3 regions of the Paraburkholderia sp. BL6669N2 genome follow, and region 1 is predicted to be linked to each of the others. Evidence: predicted binding sites of a transcription regulator. Region 1 holds the regulator's gene; each other region holds the start of a gene.
What was found. Region 1 encodes LexA, which represses DNA repair genes until DNA is damaged. Its sites were predicted from a motif close to ACTGTATNNNNATACAGT; they were not measured.
Positions count from the first base shown of each region.

Region 2: B0G80_RS31595 (VRR-NUC domain-containing protein) is a predicted target of LexA. The motif match lies at 3,910-3,927, and genes of this name have one in related genera.
Region 3: recA (recombinase RecA) is a predicted target of LexA. The motif match lies at 3,645-3,662, and genes of this name have one in related genera.

Region 1 covers NZ_QUNA01000001.1:463,206-471,323, reverse strand. Annotated here, with positions in the region: gene cysT (sulfate ABC transporter permease subunit CysT) at 1-472, opposite strand, end outside; gene B0G80_RS02115 (sulfate ABC transporter substrate-binding protein) at 632-1,672, opposite strand; gene lexA (transcriptional repressor LexA) at 1,987-2,637, shown strand; gene B0G80_RS02105 (hypothetical protein) at 2,743-3,087, shown strand; gene B0G80_RS02100 (DUF2939 domain-containing protein) at 3,189-3,851, shown strand; gene B0G80_RS02095 (universal stress protein) at 4,027-4,491, opposite strand; gene nodI (nodulation factor ABC transporter ATP-binding protein NodI) at 4,780-5,694, shown strand; gene B0G80_RS02085 (ABC transporter permease) at 5,789-6,616, shown strand; gene B0G80_RS02080 (hypothetical protein) at 6,702-7,124, opposite strand; gene B0G80_RS02075 (LysR family transcriptional regulator) at 7,442-8,118, opposite strand, start outside.
Region 2 covers NZ_QUNA01000002.1:2,030,918-2,039,035, reverse strand. Annotated here, with positions in the region: gene B0G80_RS31615 (FadR/GntR family transcriptional regulator) at 1-656, shown strand, start outside; gene B0G80_RS31610 ((Fe-S)-binding protein) at 973-1,716, shown strand; gene B0G80_RS31605 (lactate utilization protein B) at 1,713-3,107, shown strand; gene B0G80_RS31600 (LUD domain-containing protein) at 3,094-3,681, shown strand; gene B0G80_RS31595 (VRR-NUC domain-containing protein) at 3,943-5,781, shown strand; gene B0G80_RS31590 (ATP-dependent DNA helicase) at 5,778-8,042, shown strand.
Region 3 covers NZ_QUNA01000001.1:2,825,282-2,833,399, reverse strand. Annotated here, with positions in the region: gene B0G80_RS12800 (MFS transporter) at 1-951, opposite strand, end outside; gene B0G80_RS12795 (sensor histidine kinase) at 1,170-2,717, opposite strand; gene B0G80_RS12790 (response regulator transcription factor) at 2,727-3,509, opposite strand; gene recA (recombinase RecA) at 3,743-4,819, shown strand; gene recX (recombination regulator RecX) at 4,827-5,534, shown strand; gene B0G80_RS12775 (DUF2889 domain-containing protein) at 5,684-6,424, shown strand; gene sucC (ADP-forming succinate--CoA ligase subunit beta) at 6,421-7,590, shown strand; gene sucD (succinate--CoA ligase subunit alpha) at 7,741-8,118, shown strand, end outside.

The sequences.
Region 1 (8,118 bases):
CCACGAACGGCAAACCGATGAAGGTCAGCGCGACCAGCACGCCCGCCGGCGTGAACGCGATCTTCAGGCCGAGCGGTTCGAGGAACTGCCCAATCCAGCCGTTGCCCGCGTACACGGCGGCGAGCGAAATACCCGCGACCGAGGTGGGCAGCGCGAACGGCAGATCGACCACGGCATCGACAATGCGCTTGAACGGAAACGTGTAGCGCACCAGCACCCACGCCACCAGAAAGCCGAACACCGCATTGATCAGCGCGCCGCCGAGCGCGGAAAAGAAGGTGAGCCGATACGACGCGAGCACGCGCGGCGAGCTCACCGCGCGCACGAACTGGCTCCAGTCGAGCGTGGCGGTCTTAAGAAAGGTCGCCGCAAGCGGAATCAGCACCACGAGGCTCAGATAAGCCACCGTGATGCCGAGTGTCAGGCCAAAGCCGGGCAACGCGCTCGGTTTTCGGAAGGTCAACGTCGTCATGCTCGTTACTCGTTCAGGTTGATGCTCGTATTGCCGGCCGCCGGGCCCTGGCGGCCAAAAGCGCGCCCCATGGGGCGCGCTCGGGAGTGACGCGTCGCCGCGTCGTGCTGCCTATGTCTATGCCTTTGCCTATGCCTTTGCCTGCCGGCAGCGGGCCTGTTACTGCGGCTGATAGATCGAATCGAACACGCCGCCGTCGGCAAAGTGCGTCTTCTGCGCGTTGGTCCAGCCGCCGAACGAATTGTCCACCGTGTACAGCTTCAGCTTCGGAAACTTGGCGGTCAGCTCGGCCGGCACCTTGTTCGAACGCGGACGGTAGAAGTTTTTCGCCGCGATCTCCTGGCCTTGCTCGCTATACAGGAAGTTCAGGTAAGCCTCCGCGACCTTGCGCGTGCCATGCTTGTCGACGACCTTGTCCACCACCGCGACCGGCGGCTCCGCCAGAATGCTGACCGACGGCACCACGATCTCGAACTTCTCCGGACCGAATTCCTTGAGCGACAGGAAGGCTTCGTTTTCCCATGCGATCAGCACGTCGCCAATACCGCGTTGCACGAAGCTGGTGGTCGCGCCGCGCGCGCCCGAATCCAGCACGCCGGCATTCTTGTACAGCTTGCCGACGAATTCTTTCGCCTTCTGATCATTGCCGCCCGGTTGATGCTCGGCGTACGCCCACGCCGCGAGGTAGTTCCAGCGCGCGCCGCCCGACGTCTTCGGGTTCGGCGTCACGATCGACACACCCGGCTTGATCAGATCGTCCCAGTCCTTGATGTGCTTCGGGTTGCCCTTGCGCACCAGAAACACGATCGTCGACGTGTACGGCGAGGCGTTATCCGGCAAGCGCTTCTGCCAGCCCTTGTCCAGCAAACCCTTGTTCGCCAGTGCGTCGATGTCGTAGGCGAGCGCCAGCGTCACCACGTCGGCCTGCAGACCGTCGAGCACCGAGCGCGCCTGGGCGCCCGAGCCGCCGTGCGACTGCTTGAAGGTGATCGTCTCGCCCGTCTTCGCCTTCCACTCCTTGCCGAACGCCTGGTTGACGTCCTGATACAGCTCACGCGTCGGGTCGTAGGAGACGTTCAGCAGCGTCGTATCGGCGGCGTGCGCCTGCGCCATCACACCGAGCGCGCCCGCCGCGCCCAATGCGAGCGCCGCGATCAGTTTCTTCGTCCTGCCTGCCAGCCCCGTACCTTGGTGATTCATGTCAACTTTCTCCGCGTTGTCCGCTGAAACAGCGTGTGGTGTCATTTCTTGCGTCGCGGTCACGTGCACATGAACGTCAACGGGAGGCCCAGTCTATCGAAGGGCTTTCATCATTAAAAATAATGTTTCTTCATTCTTTAATACTCAAAAGTGGTAATGACAGCTGGATAAGGCGTTGCGGCGCGAAAACGGGTGTTGAAACATCGCTTGACGACGCTGGAACGCCACCCTTCGCCCCGAACTTAAAGTAAAGCTTGAATTGCGCCGAATACTGTATAAAAATACAGTCACCTGTTCATACATACAGTGGCGCCATGACCAAACTCACCGCACGACAGCAGCAGGTTTTCGATCTGATCCGCAGGGCTATCGAACGCACCGGCTTTCCGCCCACCCGCGCGGAGATCGCCGCCGAGCTGGGTTTCAGCTCGGCCAATTCGGCAGAAGAACATCTGCGCGCACTCGCCCGCAAGGGCGTGATCGAACTCGCGGCCGGCGCGTCGCGCGGCATTCGCCTGCTGGCCGGTCCGGAAGACTCGCCGCACCAGTTCACGCTGCCGCACGCCAGCATCATGCAACTGTCGCTGCCGCTGATCGGGCGCGTTGCCGCCGGCAGCCCGATCCTCGCGCAGGAACATATCTCGCAGCACTACGCGTGCGACCCGGCGCTGTTCTCGAGCAAGCCCGATTACCTGCTGAAGGTGCGCGGGCTGTCCATGCGCGACGCGGGCATCTTCGACGGCGATCTGCTGGCGGTGCAAAAGCGCAGCGAAGCGAAAGACGGCCAGATCATCATTGCCCGGCTGGGCGACGACGTCACGGTCAAGCGCCTGAAGCGCCGGCCAAACGGGCTCGAACTGATCGCCGAGAACCCCGATTACGAAAACATCTTCGTGGAAACCGGCAGTGCGGAGTTCGCGCTGGAGGGTATCGCCGTGGGGCTGATCCGCCCCGGCGAGTTCTAACCCCGTTCTAACCCTTTTGCACGTTCGACAGAATAAAAAGCCGCGTCAATGTCGCATCGACACTGCATCAACGCCGCATCAACGTTGCATCGTCTGGAGAGTCTCATGGAACGTCTTGCCCGCCTGCTGCCCTTTCGCCAGTTCGGTCGTCTGCGTCACCTTCGCAAGCTGGTGCCCTGCTCATTGATCGAGGCGGCCACGCGCAGCACACCGTCGCTGTTCGACTCGCCCGAGGCGGCGTCGAGCTTGCCTTCGTCGTTGCCGGCGTTTGCCCGCGTGTCTTTGAATTCCGGCCTGAATACGGCCGAACCGGCGCGTCGCGCGCCGGTGCGGGTCTATCACGGGCCGTCGCGTCTCATCATGGTCGGCACGATGGACGCGGTATGCCGCATGATCGACCGCTGCATCGCCGACGAAGCCAACGTCCACGGCGCGGTGTTCGAGTCGTGATGACCCTGTCTTGAGCGGGCGGCGAGAGATTGCATTGCGTGGGATCGTTTTCGCGTGGCCGTGGTCCACGTTAGATCACACCTGATGGAGAGTCCCACTCGATGGCAGTTCCGAAACATACCCGACGCGGCAGCAGAGGCGGCGCCACAAAGCCGCTGATCGTCACGCTAATCGTGATCGTGGTGATCGCCGCACTGGGGTTTGCTTACGCGTCGCCGTACATCGCGCTGAACAATCTCAAACGCGCGGCCGATGCGCGCGACGCGCAAACGGTCAATCAGTACGTCGACTTCCCCGCGTTGCGTGAGAGCCTGAAGCAACAGGTCGCCGGCCTGCTGACACGCCGGCTTGGCGCGCACAGCAACGGCAATCCGTTGGCCGCCATTGGCGCGATGATCGGCGTCGCATTGATTGGCCCGCTCGTGGATGCCTATGCCACACCGGACGGTGTCGCGGCCTTGCTGAACGGTATGCCGCCGCGCGGCGATCCGGGTGAGCGGCCGCCCGCGCCGCCGGCCGCGAACAATCCGTCCGACGCCGCCGCGACCGCACCGGCACCGGCAGCGCCTCCTGCCGGCAACGCGGTGAATGGGAATGCCAACGCCACGCCCCCGCAACCGCCGCAGACCAGCGCGGGCTATCGAGGGCTCAACGAGTTTGTCGTCACGTACCAGCATGGCGCCGGCGACGCGCGTTACTCGGCGATCTTTCGGCGCGAAGGGATATTCACGTGGAAGCTGGCCGCGGTCAATCTGAACGAGTGATCGCGGCACGTCGGCTTTGTCTTGGCGCGGATCCCGTGATCGCGCCAATTATTTGGCGAGTCGCGGCGAGTCGCGGCGAGTCGTTCAGCGACTTCGTTATGACGTCGAGGCCACCGGGTAGTGAGGCCGGAGTACCCGGCCGCCAGCCGACCGCCCACAATGGCCGACATGCGCATCAAGCCGCCGCTTGCTGCTGCTCCCGTGCCGAAGAACACGCCACCAGAATGCTGCACGAGACACGGTCGAGCAGCGGCGTATTGCCCGCGCCCATCCACCATCGCGACAAACCCGTGCGGCAACGGTGGCCGACCACGACCAGGTCGACATGCAGTTCATTGGCGAGGGTGGCGATCTCATCGATCGGATGGCCGAATGCAAAATGCCCTTGTGCGGTGACGCCTCGCTCGGTGAGCCAGTCAACGCCTTCCTGCAGAATGTCGCGTGCGGTCTTTTCGAAACTGCCACAGGCCACGTCGGTCAGCAGGCCCGCGCTTTGCGCAATACTCGAGCGCATGTCGACGACGGACAGCAAATGGGTTTCCGCTTTCAAATCCAACGCCAGGTCGGCGCCGCAACGGAGTGCTTTGCGGCCTTCGCGCGAGCCGTCGTAGCACAGCAGGATTTTCTGGTAGCTCGCCATGATTTTTCTCCCTTCGCGCGGGACGCGCGATTCTCAATTAATCATGGTGCGCCGCAATTCAGGTTGCAAGGGATGGAAAACGCTAACTGTGCGCTGACCGCCCTCTAACCGCGCCCTAAACGGGTGCGCGAGCCGCTCGGAGGGTCTCCGCGCGCTGATGCCGCAGTGCAAGAAACCGGCTTCAGATTGTCGGGGCGAACCAACAGCGTCGCGCCGATGCCCTAGAATAGGCCGCCTTCCCCGGCCGCTCACGTCATTCACGCCCTTCCTTGGAGACTCGTTCGATCCATGCCCGAAGCCGCCATCGAATTTCATCAGGTTAAAAAAAGCTACGGCGAGAAAACGGTCGTCGATGGACTGTCGTTTCACGTCAACGCCGGCGAATGCTTCGGCCTGCTCGGCCCGAACGGAGCGGGCAAGACCACCACGTTGCGTATGCTGCTCGGCATCGCCGCGCCGGATGCGGGCACGATCCGTCTGTGCGGCGAGCCGATCCCCGGCCGCGCGCGCGTGGCACGGGCGCGCGTCGGCGTGGTGCCGCAGTTCGACAATCTCGATCCCGACTTCACGGTGCGTGAGAACCTGCTGGTGTTCGGCCGCTACTTCGGTTTGAGCGCCGCGCAATGCCGTGCGATGGTGCCGTCGCTGCTCGAATTCGCGCGGCTCGAAAGCAAGGCGGACGCGCGCGTGAGCGAGTTGTCCGGCGGCATGAAGCGGCGCCTTACGCTGGCGCGCGCGCTCGTCAACGATCCCGATGTGCTGATCATGGACGAACCGACCACCGGCCTCGATCCGCAGGCGCGGCATCTGATCTGGGAGCGGCTGCGCTCGCTGCTCGCGCGCGGCAAGACCATTCTGCTGACCACGCACTTCATGGAAGAAGCCGAACGCCTCTGCCACCGGCTGTGCGTGATCGAGGAAGGACGCAAGATCGCCGAAGGCGCGCCGAGCGCGTTGATCGCTTCCGAGATCGGTTGCGATGTGATCGAGATTTTCGGACCCGATCCGGTCGCGTTGCGCGATGAACTGGCGCCGCTCGTGGAGCGCACCGAGATCAGCGGCGAGACGCTGTTCTGCTATGTCAACGACGCGCAGCCGGTGCATGCGCGGCTCAAGCAGCGCGCGGATCTGCGCTATCTGCATCGACCGGCGAATCTGGAAGATGTGTTCCTGCGGCTCACGGGCCGCGAGATGCAGGATTGAAGCGCATCGGTCGAGACCGGCATCGCACACCACGCCCTGCAACTACAACGACGCCCTGACAGAAACCACGCACGAGACACGCACGAGACACGCAATGGACGCACGCACCTACGAAACCACCGGCGACACGCCATCCAATCAGGAAGCCTTCGCCGCCTTCCCCGCGAACGCCAGCAACTGGATCGCGGTGTGGCGCCGCAACTATCTGGTGTGGAAGAAACTCGCGATCGCCTCGATGTTCGGCAACCTGGCCGATCCGATGATCTATCTGTTCGGCCTCGGCTTCGGGCTGGGGCTGATGGTCGGCCATGTCGACGGCGTGTCGTATATCGCGTTTCTCGCGGCGGGCACGGTGGCCTCGAGCGTGATGATGTCGGCGAGTTTCGAGTCCATGTATTCGGGCTTCTCGCGCATGCATGTGCAGCGCACCTGGGAAGCGATCATGCATACGCCGCTGACGCTCGGCGACATCGTGCTCGGCGAGGTAATCTGGGCAGCCAGCAAATCGGTGCTCTCGGGCGCGGCGATCATGCTGGTGGCAGGCGCACTGGGCTACGCGAATTTCCCGTCGATGCTGCTGGCCTTGCCGGTCATCGTGCTGACCGGGCTCGCGTTCGCGAGCATCGCGATGGTCGTGACGGCGCTCGCGCCTTCGTACGACTTCTTCATGTTTTACCAGACGCTGGTGTTGACGCCGATGCTGCTGCTATCCGGCGTGTTCTTTCCGGTCTCGCAACTGCCTGCCGTTGCGCGGGGCGCGACCCAGATATTGCCGTTGGCGCATGCGGTCGACCTGATGCGGCCGGCCATGCTGGGTCGGCCCGTCGATAATGCGCTGTTGCATATCGCTGTGCTGGCCGCGTATGCGCTCGGCGGGTTTATCGTGTCGGCGATTCTGTTTCGCCGCCGGATGATGAAGTAGTGTTCCGGCCGTCAACCATAACGGACGCCAGGCGCTGATCGCCGCGCCCGACGAAACACCAGCGCCTGCCGCGAGCCGGGCCCGCTCAGTCCTCGTCATCCGTCCACGGAATGTCCACGTCGGAGATAAACGCCACCGTGGCGAACGGGCCGCCGTCCTGGCGCCCGATCTTGCCGTCGGCGCGCTGCCACTCGACCCGGAACACCGTGCCGGGATCGTCGGCGATCAGACGGACCGTGCGTACTTCATCCGGATCGGCCTCTTCGACGGGGCCATCGAGCGAGATCTGCAACTCCTGCGGCCACAGGCCATCGGCCGGATCGTAGATCTTGTCGCCGTCGGGAATCAGGGTGAAGGCTTCCACGCCGATGGTGGCCGACGCGTCCACGATCATCTTGCCCAACGCGCGCAGCAATGCCGTGGCCCGCGCCGAATTCGCCTGACGGATGGCCAGATCCCCGCGCGTCAGCGCCTGCTCAAGTTTTGGGTTTGTTTTTTGTTGCGCCATTCGATGTCCTGGGTCCTATCGCTCTGTTGTGGACGGCGCGCGAATTCGAGCGCGCGCCGCTCTCCATTTTTCGGGCTGAATCCTACCATCGCCATGCACCGCAGCATTGCCGGTCATGCACTGCGGCGCTTTCAGCCCACCCCGTCCACCACAGTTTAGGTCGTGATTCGCGATCCGGCTGCAACATTTGCCTTTCAATCGGTCGCGAATCGATCGCTATCGCACGCATGCCGCCGGCCTGGTTGGTCGTGCGCGGGCCGTCGTGATCGCAGTCTCGCCGGCTTGATGCCGCGTGGATTCTCCAACCGCTGCGGCCGTCAGCCCTTGGCTCTGCCGCGCTTTCGCGCGGCCTTCGAGGCCGTCGCATCCGCCGGCTTCGCACCCGCGATTTCCGCGATCAGATGATCCCGGAACGCCCTCACCGACTGCGGCAGTTCACGCCCCGCCATGGTCTGCACCTGGATGCTGCGCTGGCGCATCTGCGGATGCGTCAGCGGCATCACGACGAAACCATCGCCGGCGTAACGGTCACGCACGGACAGCAGACCCGTGAACATGATCGCGCCGGACTTCTGCGCGTAGCGATACATGGCGCCGCTGTTGTTGCAGGTCAGCTCGGGTTCGAGCAGGACGCCTTCGAGCGCGCAGGTAATGTCGATCAACTGACGAATCGTCGTGCCGGGCTCGGGCAGCACGAGCGGATAGCGCTGCAAGTCGGCGAGCGACACCTTCGCGCGCGCGGCCAGCGGATGATCGGCGCGCAGCAGCGCCAGCACCGGTGCGCGCTCCGTGTGCTCGACTTTCACGCCCTTTTCCGGCGCGAGGCTGAAGGTCAACGCGAGGTCGGCGTCACCGTCGCGCACCTGGCGGGTCGCCTCGCCCGGCGACATGACCGAGAGCGTGAAGTCGATGCCCGGATACTGAACCCGGAAGCTCGCCATCGCGGTGGGCAGGAAGTCGGCGGCAAAACCTTCGGAACTTGTCACCTTGATCA
Region 2 (8,118 bases), on a different contig from region 1:
TGATGCCCGGCGACCGCTTGCCGGCTGAACGCGATCTGGCGACGCAGCTCGGCGTGTCGCGGCCGTCGTTGCGGGAAGCGCTGATTCGGCTTGAAGCGGACGGCTACATCGAGACATCGGGGCGGGGCGGTTTTACGGTCGTCGATGTCACGGCGCCGATCATCTCCAAGCCGCTCGCCGAGCTGCTGCTGCAGAATCCGCGCACCAGTGCCGATATTCTGGAGTTGCGCCAGGGGCTCGAATCGATTTCGACGGTGTATGCCGCGGAGCGCGCCACGGCCGCCGACCTGAAAAAGATCAGCGTCGCGTTCGAGGCGTTGAAGGCCGGCTCGCAGTCTCAGGATCGCGTCAATCTCGCGGAACTGGACGCCGCGTTTCACCTTGCGATCGCCGACTCTACGCACAACATCGCGCTCGCGCATGTGATGCACGGCATCCATACGCTGATTCGCGAGGGCATGCGCCAGTACCATCGGCTGATCGATTACGACGACGCGATAGAAAAGCAGTTGATGAGCCAGCATCAAGCCATCTACGACGCCGTCATGGCGCGCGACGCGCAAAAGGCGCGCAAGGCCGCCGAGCGTCATCTGACCTTCGTGCGCGAGATGTACAAGGAAGATGCGGCGAAGCCTTCGTCGAGTGCGGTTTCGTGATTGCTCGCATGCCGTCCGGGCGCGCGCCAGGCGGCCGTGTCGTTGCGGTTCCAACGCCCCGCTTTTTAACTCTGCTCCAGTTCTGATTTCATCGCGGGGGATGCCTGCGCGCGACGCGGGGTGCTTGCCATCCCGCGATTGACACTGTTTCGCAACTTCCTTATATTCTTGGTCAGACCAACCTTACCAGTCAGACTAGCGCGGCGAAATCCTTGACAATCGTTCAACGCCGCTGCAGCGCCACACTGGTTCACCGACGCGATTCCGCAGTAGAGTAGGTGAATCGCCGGCTGCTGCTTTTCCTTTCAAAGAGCCTATGAAAGTCGCCCTGTTCATCCCGTGCTTCATCGACGCGTTCTATCCCGAAGTGGGGATCGCCACGCTCGAATTGCTCGAGCGCTTCGGCATCGAGGTCGACTATCCGCAGGAGCAAACCTGCTGCGGCCAGCCGATGGCCAACAGCGGCGCGCATGCCGAGGCCGCCGGTACCGAGCGCGTGTTCGCGCGCAACTTTGCCGGTTATGACTACATCGTCGGGCCGTCGGCGAGTTGCATCCATCACGTGCGCGAGCATCTAACCGCGCTCGAACAAACCGACGAAGTGAAGAAGGTCCGCGCGAACGCTTATGAACTCGTCGAGTTTCTGCATGACGTGGTCGGTGCGCGTGAATTCCCGTGGGCTGAGTTTCCGCATCGCGTCGGATTGCACAACAGTTGCAGCGCGTTGCGGCATCTGAAGGAAGCGTCGATATCGGAGGTGGCGGGCACGCCGTTTTCCAAGCCGCGCGCCTTGCTCGAAGGCGTGAAGGGCATCGAGTTCGTCAAGCCGGCGCGGCCCGACGAATGCTGCGGTTTCGGCGGCACGTTCTCCGTCACCGAAGAGCCGGTGTCGGTGCGCATGGGGCAGGACAAGGTGCGCGATCATCTGAACGCGGGCGCCGAATATATCGTCTCAGGCGACATGTCGTGTCTCATGCATCAGCAAGGCTGCGCCGAACGCATGAAAGCCGACGCGCGCTTCATCCATATCGCGCAGGTCCTCAACGGAGCACGCGCATGAGCAACCGGATCGATCACGCGAAAGCGGCGGCCGCTTTCATCGGCAAGACAGAGCATGTTGCGTTTCACGACAAACGTCTATGGGATTTGCGCGAGAAGCGCGACGTGCAGGCGCACGGCATTGCCGAATGGGAGACGATGCGCGAGCTCGCGTCGGGTATTAAAGAACACACGCTGTCGAACCTCTCGCAGTATCTCGAACAGTTCGCGGCGGCCGCCGAGGCCAACGGCGTGACCGTCCATTGGGCCGCCACCGCCGAGGAGCACAACGCGCTCGTGCACCAGATCATGTCGGAGCGCGGCATGACCACGCTCGTCAAAAGCAAGTCGATGCTCACCGACGAATGCAAGATGCGCGAGTACCTCGAACCGCGCGGCATCACGGTGATGGAAACGGATCTGGGCGAACGCATCCAGCAACTCGATCATCAGGACCCGAGCCATATGGTGGTGCCGGCCGTGCACAAACTGCGCGCCGATGTCGCCGAACTGTTCGGCCGCACCATCGGCACCGATCCGAAGAACAGCGACATTCACTACTTGGCGGAAAGCCAGCGCATGAACACGCGGCCGTACTTCGTGCGCGAGAAGACCGCCGGCATGACCGGCTGCAATTTCGCGGTGGCGGAGACCGGCACGGTGGTGGTGTGTACGAACGAAGGCAATGCGGATCTGTCGGCGAATGTGCCGCCGTTGCATATTGCGTCGATTGGAATCGAGAAGCTGATTCCAAAAGTATCCGACCTCGGCGTGTTCATCCGCATGTTGTCGCGCAGCGCGCTCGGCTCGCCGATCACGCAGTACACCTCGCATTTTCGCGCGCCGCGTCCGGGCACGGAGATGCATTTCATCCTCGTCGATCACGGCCGCTCGGAGCGGCTCGCCATGGAGGACTTCTGGTATTCGCTCAAATGCATTCGCTGCGGCGCATGTATGAATACCTGTCCCGTGTACCGGCGCAGCGGCGGGCTGTCGTACGGCGGCACCTACTCGGGGCCGATCGGCGCGATCATCAATCCGACTTTCGATCTGAAGCGCTATAGCGCGTTGCCGTTCGCGTCGACGCTCAATGGCAGCTGCACCAATGTGTGTCCGGTGAAGATCAATATTCACGAGCAGATCTATAAGTGGCGGACGGTGATTGCGGAGCGCCATGAAGTGCCGTTCGTGAAGCACGAAGTGCTGAAAATGGCGGGGCGTTTGCTGGCGAGCCCGACCTTGTATCGCGCGACGGTGTCGTCGATGGGCAGCGCGCTGCGACGACTGCCGAATTTCGTGCTGTATAACCCGCTGAATATCTGGGGCAAGCAACGCGAGTTGCCGGAGGCGCCAAAGCTGACCTTCCACGCCTGGTACAAGAAGAATCGTGGAGGCGGCAATGGCAACGCGTGAGGCTTTTCTGGACAAGGTGCGGCAGGCACAGCCACCGGCGCGGCCACGGCCTGAAGTGCCGCTCTTCGACGCAGCGGGCGGCGATCTGCGCGCGCGCTTCACGGCGGCCTTGCAGGCAATGGGCGGCACCTGCGTCGAAGCCACGTCTGCTGCCGAGGTGAGCGGATTGATTCGCGAGCGCTTCGGCGCTGAGGCGTCGGTGGCTTCGGCGACCGCGGAAGTGTCGGGCACGCGCCCGCTCACCGCCGACACGGAACCCGCTTCGCTACAGGATATCGACGTGGGCGTCGTGCGGGCGCGCTTCGGCGTCGCTGAGACCGGCTCGGTGTGGTTCAGCGAGCGCGAGTATGTGGTCAACGCGCTGGGCTACATCGTGCAGCATCTGGTCGTGCTGCTCGACCCGGCGCAACTGATCGACGGCTTGCAGGACGTGTACCGGCGCGATGATTTCCGCGATGCCCGCTATGCGGCGCTCGTCACCGGACCTTCGGCGACGGCGGATATCGAAGGCGTGCTGATTCGCGGCGCGCAAGGCGTGCGTTCGTTGACGGTGGTGTGGCTGGCGGCGCAATGAAAATGCAGTAGCGGCGGCACGATCGAATGACACAATGCGGCATCCCGTTCGATAAGCCTGCCACTCTGCTGACATGGAACTCCGGCATCTCCGATACTTCGTCGCCGTTGCGGAGCACGCGAGGGTAAAGCGGCGCGCGGACGGATTCGCATGGCGGTACGTTCAAGCCCCGCTAGGATGTCGCCTCAAGGCCGTGTGGCCGGGCCGGCCACGGAGTTTGCTATCATCACTGTATAAACATACAGGTTTCATGAAAGTGCCGTGGCGACACCCGTCTCTCCCTACGCCCTCTACTATCTGCTGAACTTCGAGCGCGCCCTGGCGTGGCTCGCGCAGCGTTACGACGATCTGTTCGACGCGCACGAGCAAGCGTTTCTGCGCGAGTTCGCCGCGTTGCCGCAGTCATCGCGCGCGCTACTGGTTCGCATGCTCATGCGCAAAGGCACGCTGTTCCGCGCGAGCCGCCTGTCTTACGACGAGATCGGCTGCCCGTTGCAGGCAGCGGCGCCAATTGCGGCGCTCGGCTGGGTCGACACCGAACCGGGACTCACGCTCGACGAATTGTTCGCACTCACCACGCGTGCCGAGTTGATGGAGATTTTCTCAGACGCCATCGCGATGATTCCGGGCGCAAGGAGCCTGCGCAAGCCGGATCTGCTGGAAACACTGCGCCCGTTTTACGCAAGCGAAAGCGACGAGCAAGACGCCACGGCGCGTCCGCTTTCGGCATGGCATAGCCGAACGGGGGACCGCGTTTTTCACGTGGCGATCGCGCCGCTTTGCGAACGCTTGCGGTTGATGTTCTTCGGCAATTTGCAGCAGGAGTGGTCGGAGTTCGTGCTCGCCGACCTCGGCGTGTTCCAGTACGAGAAAGTGGCGTTCGCGCCGTCGTCGCGCGCGTTCCAGCAGCGCGCGGATGTCGACGTCTATCTCTCGTTGCACGCATGCCGTGAAGCACTCGAATGGCTACCTAGTGGCGAAACGGAAGCGCTCGCAGTCGAAGAGATCGTCGCGACTGTCGCCGCCATTGAAACGGCCAACCCCTGGCTTGAAACGCGGCGCGCGAAACTGTTGTTCCGCATCGGCTACCTGTGCGAGCGTCGGCAGAACTGGGCGGCCGCGCTGGCCGTTTATGAGCGTTGCGCGTGGCCCGGCGCGCGTCATCGGCGCATGCGCGTGCTCGAACGCAGCGAGCGTTTCGACGATGCTTTCGCGCTGGCCTCGCAAGCCGCCGCCGCGCCGGAGAGCGAAGAAGAGGCGCAACGCGTCGCGCGCATGCTGCCGCGTTTGCAGCGCAAGCGCGGCGAACCGGTCGCGCGCGTGTCTGCCGCTCGCCCGGTCGAGCGCAGCACGCTCGTGCTGCCGCGACCCGAGGCGCCGATGCCGGTCGAATACGTCACCCGCGATCACTTGACATGCGAGACCGCGCCGGTGCACTACGTCGAGAACGCGCTGATCAATTCGCTGTTTGGGTTGTTGTGCTGGGAGCCGGTTTTCGCGGCGTTGCCCGGCGCGTTTTTTCATCCGTTCCAGCGCGGTCCGGCCGATCTGCACGCGCCGGATTTTCATGCGCGCCGCGCAGAGCTGTTCGCCGCGTGTCTCGAACAACTCGATAGCGGTGCCTACCGCGAGACGATTGTGCGGCATCTGCATGGCAAGGCGGGGCTGCAATCGCCGTTCGTGTTCTGGGGGCTGCTTACGCCGGAACTCGTTGCATTGGCGCTCGACTGTCTGCCGGCCGCGCATCTGAAGCTGTGGTTCGAACGCTTGCTGCGCGACGTGCGCGGCAATCGGTCCGGTTTGCCGGACCTGATCCGCTTCTGGCCGGCCGAACGTCGCTATGAGTTGATCGAAGTGAAGGGCCCGGGCGACCGCTTGCAGGACAACCAGATTCGCTGGCTCGCATACTGCGCGCAGCACGGCATGCCGGTGCGCGTGCTCGACGTGCGCTGGGCCGATGAAGAGGTCGTTGCCGAAGGTGGCGCGGCTGAAATTGCCGCCAACGCTACCGCCAAGGCTTTCTCTGAGGCCGCCACAAAAGCCACTATCGAGGCCTCCACACAAGCCATCATCAGCCCCACCAGCGAGGCCCGCGCATGACCTACGTGGTCGCCGTGCGGGCGATGTGCGAGTTCACGGCGCGGCGTGGCGATCTGGATCTGCGCTTCACGCCGGCGCCGACCTCGCTCGAAGGCATGGCGGGCCACGTGACCGTCGCCGGCCGGCGCGCGAGCGGCTACGAAACCGAAATCACGCTGACCGGCACGCACCGCAATCTGACCGTGCGCGGGCGCGCCGACGGCTACGATCCCGTCGCGAACCGCGTGGAAGAGGTCAAAACCCATCGCGGCGATCTCGAACGCATGCCGGCCAATCACCGCACGCTGCACTGGGCGCAGGCGCTCGTCTACGGTCATCTGCTGTGCCGGACGCGGGAGCTCACGGAGCTGACCGTAGCGTTGGTGTACTTCGATATCGGCACGCAGAAAGAGGTGCTGCTGACGCAAACGCATACGGCGCTCGACCTGGAGATTTTCTTCGTCGAACAATGCGAGCGGTTTCTCGATTGGGCGGTGCAGGAAGAAGCGCATCGGGCCGCGCGCAACGCGGCGCTCGGCGCGCTGCAGTTTCCGCACGGGCAGTTTCGCAGTGGGCAGCGCGAGCTGGCGGTGTCGGTGTATCGCGCGGCGCGTGACGGCAAGCCTTTGATGGCGCAGGCGCCGACCGGCATCGGCAAAACGCTCGCGACGATTTTCCCCTTGCTCAAGGCGTGCGCTTCGGACCAGATCGAGCGGATATTCTTTCTGACCGCCAAGACGCCGGGCCGCGCGCTGGCATTGGACGCGATCGAAACCCTCCATCAAGGCGCCACGCGTCTGCCGTTGAGAACCCTCGAACTGGTCGCGCGCGACAAAGCCTGCGAGCATCCCGACAAAGCCTGCAACGGCGAATCCTGTCCGCTCGCGCGCGGCTTCTACGACCGGCTCGACGCGGCCCGAAGCGCGGCGCTGGCCGGTGCGCGCCTCGACCGCGCGGCGGTGCGCGACGCGGCGCTCGCCAACCAGGTCTGTCCGTACTATCTGGCGCAGGAACTGGCGCGCTGGGCCGACGTGGTGGTCGGCGATTACAACTACTACTACGACAGCAGTGCGATGCTGTACGCGCTCACGCAGATCAATCAGTGGCGCGTCGGCGTGCTGGTGGACGAGGCGCACAATCTGCTCGACCGCGCGCGGCGCATGTACAGCGCTTCGCTCGATCAGGCGGCGTTCCGGCTCGCGCGCAAGACGGCGCCGGCCACCTTGCGCAAGCCGCTCGAGCGGCTGCAACGCGAGTGGAGCGCCGTCAAGCGTGCGCAGACGGAGACCTATCAGGTCTATGCCGACGTCCCCGGCAAACTGCTCTCGGCCGCGCAGAATCTGATCGGCGCCGTCACCGATCAACTGGCGGAAGCGCCGCTTTCCATCGACGAAGCGTCGCTGCGCTTTTTCTTCGACGCGATGCATTTCGTCGCGCTGGCTGAGCAGCTCGGCGAGCATTCCATCTTCGATATCACGCTCGCCACAGACCGTTACGCGCCGCGCGACAAAACGAATGCCACGCTGTGCGTGCGCAACGTGATTCCCGCACCGTTTCTGGTGCCTCGCTACGCGGCCGCGCGCACCACGGTGATGTTCTCGGGCACGCTCAACCCGCATCATTTCTATCGCGACACGCTGGGCTTGCCCGAACAGACCCAATGGCTCGACGTGGAAGGGCCCTTTCGCGCGGAACAGTTGCAGGTGCGCGTGGCCGGCAACGTATCGACGCGTTGGCGCGACCGCGAGCGCTCTCTCATGCCGATCGTCGATCTGATCGCCAGGCAATACGCCGCGCAGCCGGGCAACTATCTGGGCTTTCTGAGCAGCTTCGAGTATCTGCAACGCGTGGTTGCGCTGATGCGCGAGCGGCATCCGGACTTGCCGGTCTGGGCGCAGGAACCCGGCATGGACGAAACGGCGCGCGACGCGTTTCTCGCGCGCTTTCGCACCATGAACCAGGGCGTGGGCTTCGCAGTGCTCGGCGGCGCGTTTTCGGAAGGCATCGACCTGGTCGGCCGGCAATTGATCGGCGCCTTCATCGCCACGCTCGGTTTGCCGCAGATGAACGAGATCAACGAACAGATGCGTCGAACAATGGAGACGAGATTCGGCAACGGCTACGACTACATGTATCTGTACCCTGGCTTGCAGAAAGTGGTGCAGGCGGCTGGGCGCGTGATCCGCACGGAGCAGGACCAGGGTGTGGTGCATCTGATCGACGACCGCTATCGGCGGCCGGAAGTGCGGCGCTTGCTGCCGCGTTGGTGGGACGTGCAATAGATAGCGCGGCAACCGGCGCTTCACTAGCGCGCCTCTTTACCTCTCGGGTAATCGACCTGCCTCCCGCCGCGCGGCA
Region 3 (8,118 bases), 2.4 Mb from region 1:
CATGATGATCGGCTTGCGGCCGATACGATCCGACAGCGAGCCGAAGAACAGGAAGAACGGCGTGCCGATCAGGAGCGCGATCGCGATCATGATGTTGGCGCTGCTGCCATCCACTTTCAGCGTCTGCGTCAGGAAGAACAGCGTGTAGAACTGGCCCGTGTACCAAACCACGGCCTGGCCGGCGGTGAGGCCGATCAGCGCGAGAATCACGATCTTCAGGTTCTTCCACTGGCCGAAGGCTTCGGTCAGCGGCGCCTTGGAGATCTTGCCTTCGGACTTGATGCGCTCGAACACCGGCGATTCGTGCAGTTGCAGACGAATCCACACCGACACGGCCAGCAGAAGGATCGAGACGATGAACGGAATGCGCCAGCCCCAGGCGCCGAACGCATCCTCACCCATTGCCGTACGTACGCCGAGAATCACCAGCAGCGACAGGAACAGGCCGAGCGTGGCGGTGGTCTGGATCCATGCCGTGTAGAAGCCGCGGCGTCCCGGCGGCGCATGTTCGGCCACGTAGGTGGCGGCGCCGCCATACTCGCCGCCGAGCGCGAGGCCTTGCAGCATCCGCATCGCGATGAAGATCACGGGCGATGCAAAGCCGATCGTCGCGTAGCCCGGCAGGAAGCCGACTAGGAACGTCGACAAGCCCATGATCACGATCGTCACGAGGAACGTGTACTTGCGCCCGACCATATCGCCGAGCCGCCCGAACACGATCGCGCCGAACGGCCGGACCGCGAAGCCGGCCGCGAAGCTAAGCAGCGTGAAGATGAAGGCGGCTGTCGGATTGACGCCGGAGAAGAAGCTCTTGCTGATGAAGGCCGCCAGCGAGCCGGCCAGATAGAAGTCGTACCACTCGAAAACCGTACCCAGCGACGATGCGAAGATCACCCGCTTCTCTTCGCGCGTCATCGGCACGTGCGAGATTTGCCCGCCAACGGTAGCCATATGTCGTCTCCAATATTGATATGCACGCGGTTCGCCGGTAACGGCGTTCCCGTGAAACCGATTATTGGAGTGGAAACTTACGGCGTACTGACGTGGCGGGGTGAATTTGCAGGCCTGGTCTGTGTTGTGGGTTTTCATCCAACACGCGCCTATCTGGCGTCAAACCGGGCCAATTTACACTCAACGTATCTCAATATTGAGTCGGGGAATCGACGCATTCAGGTCGCGTTAGGGTAAGTCCCGGCCCGTTCGTGCACATGCAAACTGACACGTACGAGCGTGCCGGCAAGCCGCGGCGAAGTTTGATAGACGTTGTCGTCGATCGTCAGCTCGCCGCCGTGCATGGTCGCGATCTCGCGGACGATCGCGAGTCCGAGGCCGCTGCCGTCGCCTTCGCGGCCGAGAATCCGGTAGAAGCGCTCGATCACACGCGAACGCTCGGCGACCGGAATGCCGAGGCCGGTATCCTCGACTTCCAGATGCACGAGCCGCGCCGCCGCGTCGTGCCGCACTCTGACGGTGATGCGGCCGCCCGGCGGCGTATAGCGGATCGCGTTGTCGATCAGATTCGAAAGCATTTCGCGCAACATGACCGGATTGCCGTTCACTTCGACCGGTTCTTCAGGCGCTTCGTAGCCCAGATCCATCTGCTTGGCGAGCGCGGCCTGAACCCAGTCGCGCACTGCGCTGCGCGCGACCTCCGTCACTTCGACCGGTGTGAAAATCTGACCCGACATGCGGTTCTCCGCGCGCGCCAGCGCCAGCAGTTGCGTGACGAGCCGCGCGGCATGCTCCGAGCTGGTGGCGATCTGCTCGAGCGAGCGATGCACCTCCGCGGAGGCGTCCTGACGCAGCGCCAGCTCGGCCTGCGTGCGCAAGCCGGCAAGCGGGGTCTTCATCTGATGCGCGGCGTCGGCGATAAAGCGCTTTTGCAGCTCCATGTTCTGTTCGAGACGCGTCAGCAGATCGTTGAACGAGGTCACGAGCGGCTCGATTTCCGGCGGCGCGCGACGCGCCTCGAGCGGCGACAGGTCGTCCGGGCGGCGCGCGCGGATATGCGCCTGCAGCGCGTGCAGCGGCGCGAGCCCGCGCGAGAGCCCGAACCAGACCAGCAGGATCGCGAGCGGCAGAATCACGAACTGCGGCAGGATCACGCCTTTGATGATGTCGTTGGCGAGCTGGCTGCGTTTGTCGAGCGTTTCAGCGACCTGCACCAGCACGGGTTGCGCGCCGGGCGTCTGCGGAAACTCCACGGTTGTGTAGGCGACGCGGATATCGTTGCCGCGCAGCACATCGTCACGAAATTCGACGAGACCGGGCTGCGGGCGGTCTTCCTCGTGCGGCAGCGGCATGTCGCGCTCGCCGCCCACCAGTTCGCCGCGCGTGCCGAGCACCTGATAGAACACACTGTCCACATTGTCCGCGCGCAGAAAGTCGCGCGTGGAGTCGGGCAGCGTCAGTTCCGCCACGCCGTTCACCGGATGAATCTGGCGGGCCAGCACGTAGGCGTCCGTTTCCAGCGCGCGGTCGAACGGGCCGTTCGCGATCGACTTCGCGACCAGATAGGTGACCGCGAGACTCATCGGCCAAAGCAGCAGCAGCGGCGCCAGCATCCAGTCGAGAATCTCGCCGAACAGCGAGCGCGGGCGCGCCTCGGCGGCGGCTTCGGTTTCGTCGGGCGGGGCGAACGGGTTGGCGTAGCGCTCGTCGCGCGCCTCGTCTAGGTCCGCCGCGTGCGCCGTGGCGCGGTCTGCGCGTGCGGACATGGGCGGTCTCTATTTGTAGTGATGGCTCGCCGGCATCGCGCCGGACGGCGGCGCGGCGGGCGGTTCGGGCTCGGCGGGCGCGGGCGTGGTCGTAGCGTTCGCGTTCGTGCTTGCGCTCGGCGCTGACGCGGCTTTCTCAAGACAGTAGCCCAGACCGCGCACGGTGATGATGCGCACGCCGCTCGGCTCGATTTTCTTGCGCAGGCGGTGCACGTAGACCTCGATCGCGTTATTGCTGACTTCTTCGCCCCATTCGCATAGATGATCGACGAGTTGTTCCTTCGAAACCAGCCGGCCGATCCGCTGCAGCAGCACTTCGAGCAAACCCAGTTCGCGCGCCGACAGGTCGATCACCTGCTCGTTGATATAGGCGATCCGGCCGACCTGGTCGAACGACAGCGAGCCGTGCCGCACGACCGTCGGGCCGCCGCCGGCGCCGCGCCGCGTCAGGGCGCGCACGCGTGCCTCGAGTTCGTTCAGCGCGAAGGGCTTGGCCATGTAGTCGTCGGCGCCGAAGTCGAGGCCCTTGACGCGCTCGTCGACGCTGTCCGCGGCGGTCAGAATCAGCACCGGCAGGGTGGAATTGCGCGCGCGCAAGCGCCGCAACACCTCGAGGCCGGACATGCGCGGCAGGCCCAGATCGAGAATCAGCAGGTCGAAAGATTGCATCGACAGCGCGGTATCGGCCTCGACGCCGCTCTTTACGTGATCGACGGCATAGGCCGATTGGCGGAGTGATCGAACCAGACCGTCCGCGAGTATGCTGTCGTCTTCGGCAATCAGAATTCGCATGGTGCGCCAGCCTGGCCTTGCCGGCACCGCGGGGTGTCCCCCCGGCGCACAGCGGTCTCCGAAAATTATTGTGGGTAGTTGGGCAGCGCGACGGTAAAAATGCGCGTTCGCATGAGAATCGTGCTTGCCAAAACTACTGTTTTTTTATACAGTGTCTGAGTTTCGTGTGCTGTCCTTTCAAAGTGGGCTGCACATCCGCCTCAGACGCCGTTCATCATAGCAAAGGACGATTCATGGAAGAAAGCAAGAAAGGCTCGGCTGGACTGACGGCTGAAAAGAGCAAGGCACTCGCTGCCGCACTCGCACAGATCGAAAAGCAGTTCGGCAAAGGGTCGGTCATGCGGCTCGGCGCAGGTGAGGCGGTCGAAGATATCCAGGTGGTCTCAACCGGATCGCTCGGCCTCGACATCGCGTTGGGCGTCGGCGGTTTGCCGCGTGGCCGTGTGGTCGAAATTTATGGCCCGGAATCGTCCGGTAAAACCACCCTGACTTTGCAGGTCGTCGCCGAAATGCAGAAACTCGGCGGCACGGCAGCGTTTATCGACGCGGAACACGCGCTGGATATCCAGTACGCGGGCAAGCTCGGCGTGAACGTGAACGAACTGCTGGTTTCGCAGCCGGACACCGGCGAACAGGCGCTCGAAATCGCCGACGCGCTGGTACGCTCGGGTTCGATCGACATGATCGTGATCGACTCGGTCGCGGCGCTCGTGCCGAAGGCTGAAATCGAAGGCGAAATGGGCGACTCGCTGCCGGGTCTGCAAGCGCGTCTCATGTCGCAGGCGTTGCGCAAGCTCACCGGCACGATCAAGCGCACGAACTGCCTCGTGATCTTCATCAACCAGATCCGCATGAAGATCGGCGTGATGTTCGGCAATCCGGAAACCACCACGGGTGGTAACGCGCTGAAGTTCTACGCGTCGGTGCGTCTGGACATTCGCCGTATCGGTTCGATCAAGAAGAACGACGAAGTGATCGGCAACGAAACGCGCGTGAAGGTGGTGAAAAACAAGGTAGCGCCGCCGTTCCGCGAAGCGATTTTCGACATTCTGTACGGCGAAGGCATTTCACGTCAGGGCGAAATCATCGACCTGGGCGTGCAAGCCAAGATCGTCGACAAGGCCGGCGCGTGGTACAGCTACAGCGGCGAACGTATCGGTCAGGGCAAGGACAACGCGCGTGAATTCCTGCGCGAAAATCCGGATATCGCTCGTGAAATCGAAAATCGTATCCGCGAATCGCTGGGCGTGAATGCCATGGCTGAAGCCGTGACCGGCGCAGCCGCTGAAGTCGCGGACGAAGAAGAGTAACCATCACGTGATACGCAAGGGCCGGCCGTTGTCCGATTCCGGACGCCACGCGGACGGCCCGCGTGATGAAGACGACGAGTCGTTCGATCCATTCGAATCGTTCGACGCACACGACCGCGCTGCGGGCCGCAATCCGCAGCGCGCGCAGTTTGAATCCCCGCCGCCCGTAGGCTCGGATCCCTCCGAGACCACCTACACCCGCTCACGTCGCGTCCCAGGCGAGGCGAAACCCGGGCAAGACGAAGCCAAACAGTCCAAACGTCCGGCACGGTCTTTAAAAGGCCGCGCGCTCGGCTATCTATCCCGCCGCGAATACAGCCGCACCGAACTGGCGCGCAAGCTGAAGCCATTCGTCGAGGAAACCGATTCTCTCGACACCGTGCTCGACTCGCTGGAAGCCGAAAACTGGCTGTCCGACTCGCGCTTTGCCGAAAGCCTGATTCATCGCCGCTCGTCACGATTGGGCGCGAGCCGGATCGTTGGCGAATTGAAGCAGCATTCGGTCGACCAGACGCTCGTCGAAGAGGCCAGCGCGCAATTGCGCGAAACCGAACTCGCCCGTGCCCATGCCGTCTGGCAAAAGAAGTTCGGCCGGCTTCCCGAAACGCCCGCCGAACGGGCGAAACAGCAGCGCTTTCTGGCATCGCGCGGATTTTCGGGCGCCACGATCGGCAAAATCCTCAAGGGAATGGACGAGGAGTGGAGCGGCGAGTAGTCGCGTCGTCCATCGTTCGCACGCAAAAGCCTTTGGGGTGGCACGTTCCGCTCCCAGCCGCGCACGGCACGGCCGTGCGCAATCGGACCTGTCCCAAATACCCAGTATGCTAAAATTCGTGGGTTTTCCAATCCGGCCTTTCCTCCCGCATGCCGCTCTCCCCGCCCGTGTCCCGTCAGTTGCGCCATCGTCGCGCAATCAGAGCGGAAGCCTATGAGCGAGCCGATGGCCTGTGGGATGTGGAAGCGTGCTTGACTGACGAAAAACCGCGCGACGTAGTGCTTGCGTCGGGCGTCCGGCCCAAGGGTCAGCCGATCCATGAACTCTGGCTTCGCATCACCATCGATCGCAAGCTCAATGTCGTCGACGCCGAGGCGTCGTCCGACTGGGTGCCCTATCCTGGTTTGTGCCAAGCCAGCAATCCCGCCTACCGTGCCCTCATCGGGCTCAATCTCCGTCAAAACTTCCGTCGCGAGTCTGCCCGTGTGCTCGGTGGCACGGCGGGTTGCACGCATCTCACCGAGCTGTGCGCAATGCTGCCGACCGCCGCGATTCAGGCGTTCGCGGGCGAAGTGTGGAATACCGGTGACAGTGCGCCGGGCGCGAACGCAGGTTCAGGAGACGGATCGTCTAACAGCACAGGCGAGCATTCCAACGATAAACCGCCATTCCAGCTGGGACGCTGCCACGCGCTGCGTTTCGACGGCGAGGCGGTGCAGCAGTTTTATCCGCGCTGGTATGGCCGCGCTCCGTATACAGCGGATCGCGCGGCATCGTCAGGCGACGGGGCAGTCCGCCAGACAGGCGAGGGCGGCAACGCGTCCGGCATGAACGACGGCAGCGGAAACGAAGTTCAATCCAACTCTCAGACTGAAGGGAATCACGCATGAAGATTCACGAGTACCAGGGTAAGGAAATCCTGCGGAAATTCGGCGTCGCGGTACCGCGCGGCAAGCCGGTCTTCTCGGTGGATGATGCGGTCAAGGCCGCGGAAGAGCTCGGCGGCCCGGTATGGGTCGTGAAGGCTCAGATCCACGCGGGTGGCCGTGGCAAGGGCGGCGGCGTGAAGGTCGCCAAGTCGCTGGATCAGGTTCGCGAGTACTCGGAACAGATCCTCGGCATGCAGCTCGTCACGCACCAGACCGGTCCGGAAGGCCAGAAGGTGAATCGTCTGCTGATCGAAGAAGGCGCTGACATCAAGAAGGAACTGTATGTCGGCCTCGTGATCGATCGCGTGTCGCAGAAGATCGTCGTGATGGCATCGAGCGAAGGCGGCATGGACGTCGAAGAAGTCGCGGAAAAGACGCCTGAGCTGATCCACAAGATCGCCGTCGATCCGGCAACCGGCCTGAAAGACGCCGAAGCCGACGAACTGGCCACGAAGATCGGCGTGCCCGCTGCTTCGCTGCCGCAAGCGCGCGCGATCCTGCAAGGCCTGTACAAGGCATTCTGGGAAACCGACGCATCGCTGGCCGAAATCAACCCGCTGATCCTGACCGGCGACGGCAAGGTCATCGCGTTGGACGCCAAGTTCAACTTCGATTCGAACGCGCTGTTCCGTCACCCGGAAATCGTCGCGTATCGCGATCTGGACGAAGAAGATCCGGCTGAAGTCGAAGCCTCGAAGTTCGACCTCGCGTACATCTCGCTCGACGGCAACATCGGCTGCCTCGTGAACGGCGCCGGCCTTGCCATGGCAACGATGGACACCATCAAGCTGTTCGGCGGCGAACCGGCGAACTTCCTCGACGTGGGCGGTGGCGCCACGACCGAGAAGGTCACGGAAGCGTTCAAGATCATGCTGAAAAACCCGAACCTGACCGCGATTCTGGTCAACATTTTCGGCGGCATCATGCGCTGCGACGTGATCGCGGAAGGCGTGATCGCGGCGTCGAAGGCCGTCTCGCTGAAGGTGCCGCTCGTGGTCCGCATGAAGGGCACGAACGAAGACCTCGGCAAGAAGATGCTCGCTGAATCCGGTCTGCCGATCATCGCGGCGGACAGCATGGAAGAAGCGGCTCAGAAGGTCGTCGCGGCTGCTGCGGGCAAGGCGTAAGCCTTCCCTTAGCCGCTTTTTCCAGGGCTTTTGTCAGGGCTTTTGCCAGGATTAACCAGGATTACGAATGGCGACGTGCGAGCGCCGCGGGCGAGGAACATTCCGCCTCGCGGCGCCGTCGCACGACGCCAAACGAACAGAGGTCAATACATGTCGATTCTGATTAACAAAGACACCAAGGTCATCACGCAGGGCATCACCGGCAAGACCGGTCAGTTCCACACGCGTGCTTGCCGTGAATATGCAAACGGCCGCGAAGCGTACGTTGCGGGCGTGAACCCGAAGCGTGCCGGCGAAGACTTCGAAGGCATTCCTATCTACGCTAGCGTCGCTGAAGCCAAGGCTGAAACGGGCGCGACCGTGTCGGTGATTTACGTTCCGCCGGCAGGCGCTGCGGCTGCGATCTGGGAAGCGGTCGAAGCCGATCTGGATCTGGCGATCTGTATCACGGAAGGCATTCCCGTGCGTGACATGATCGAGCTGAAGGCTCGCATGCGCGCTGAAAACCGCAAGACGCTGCTGCTCGGC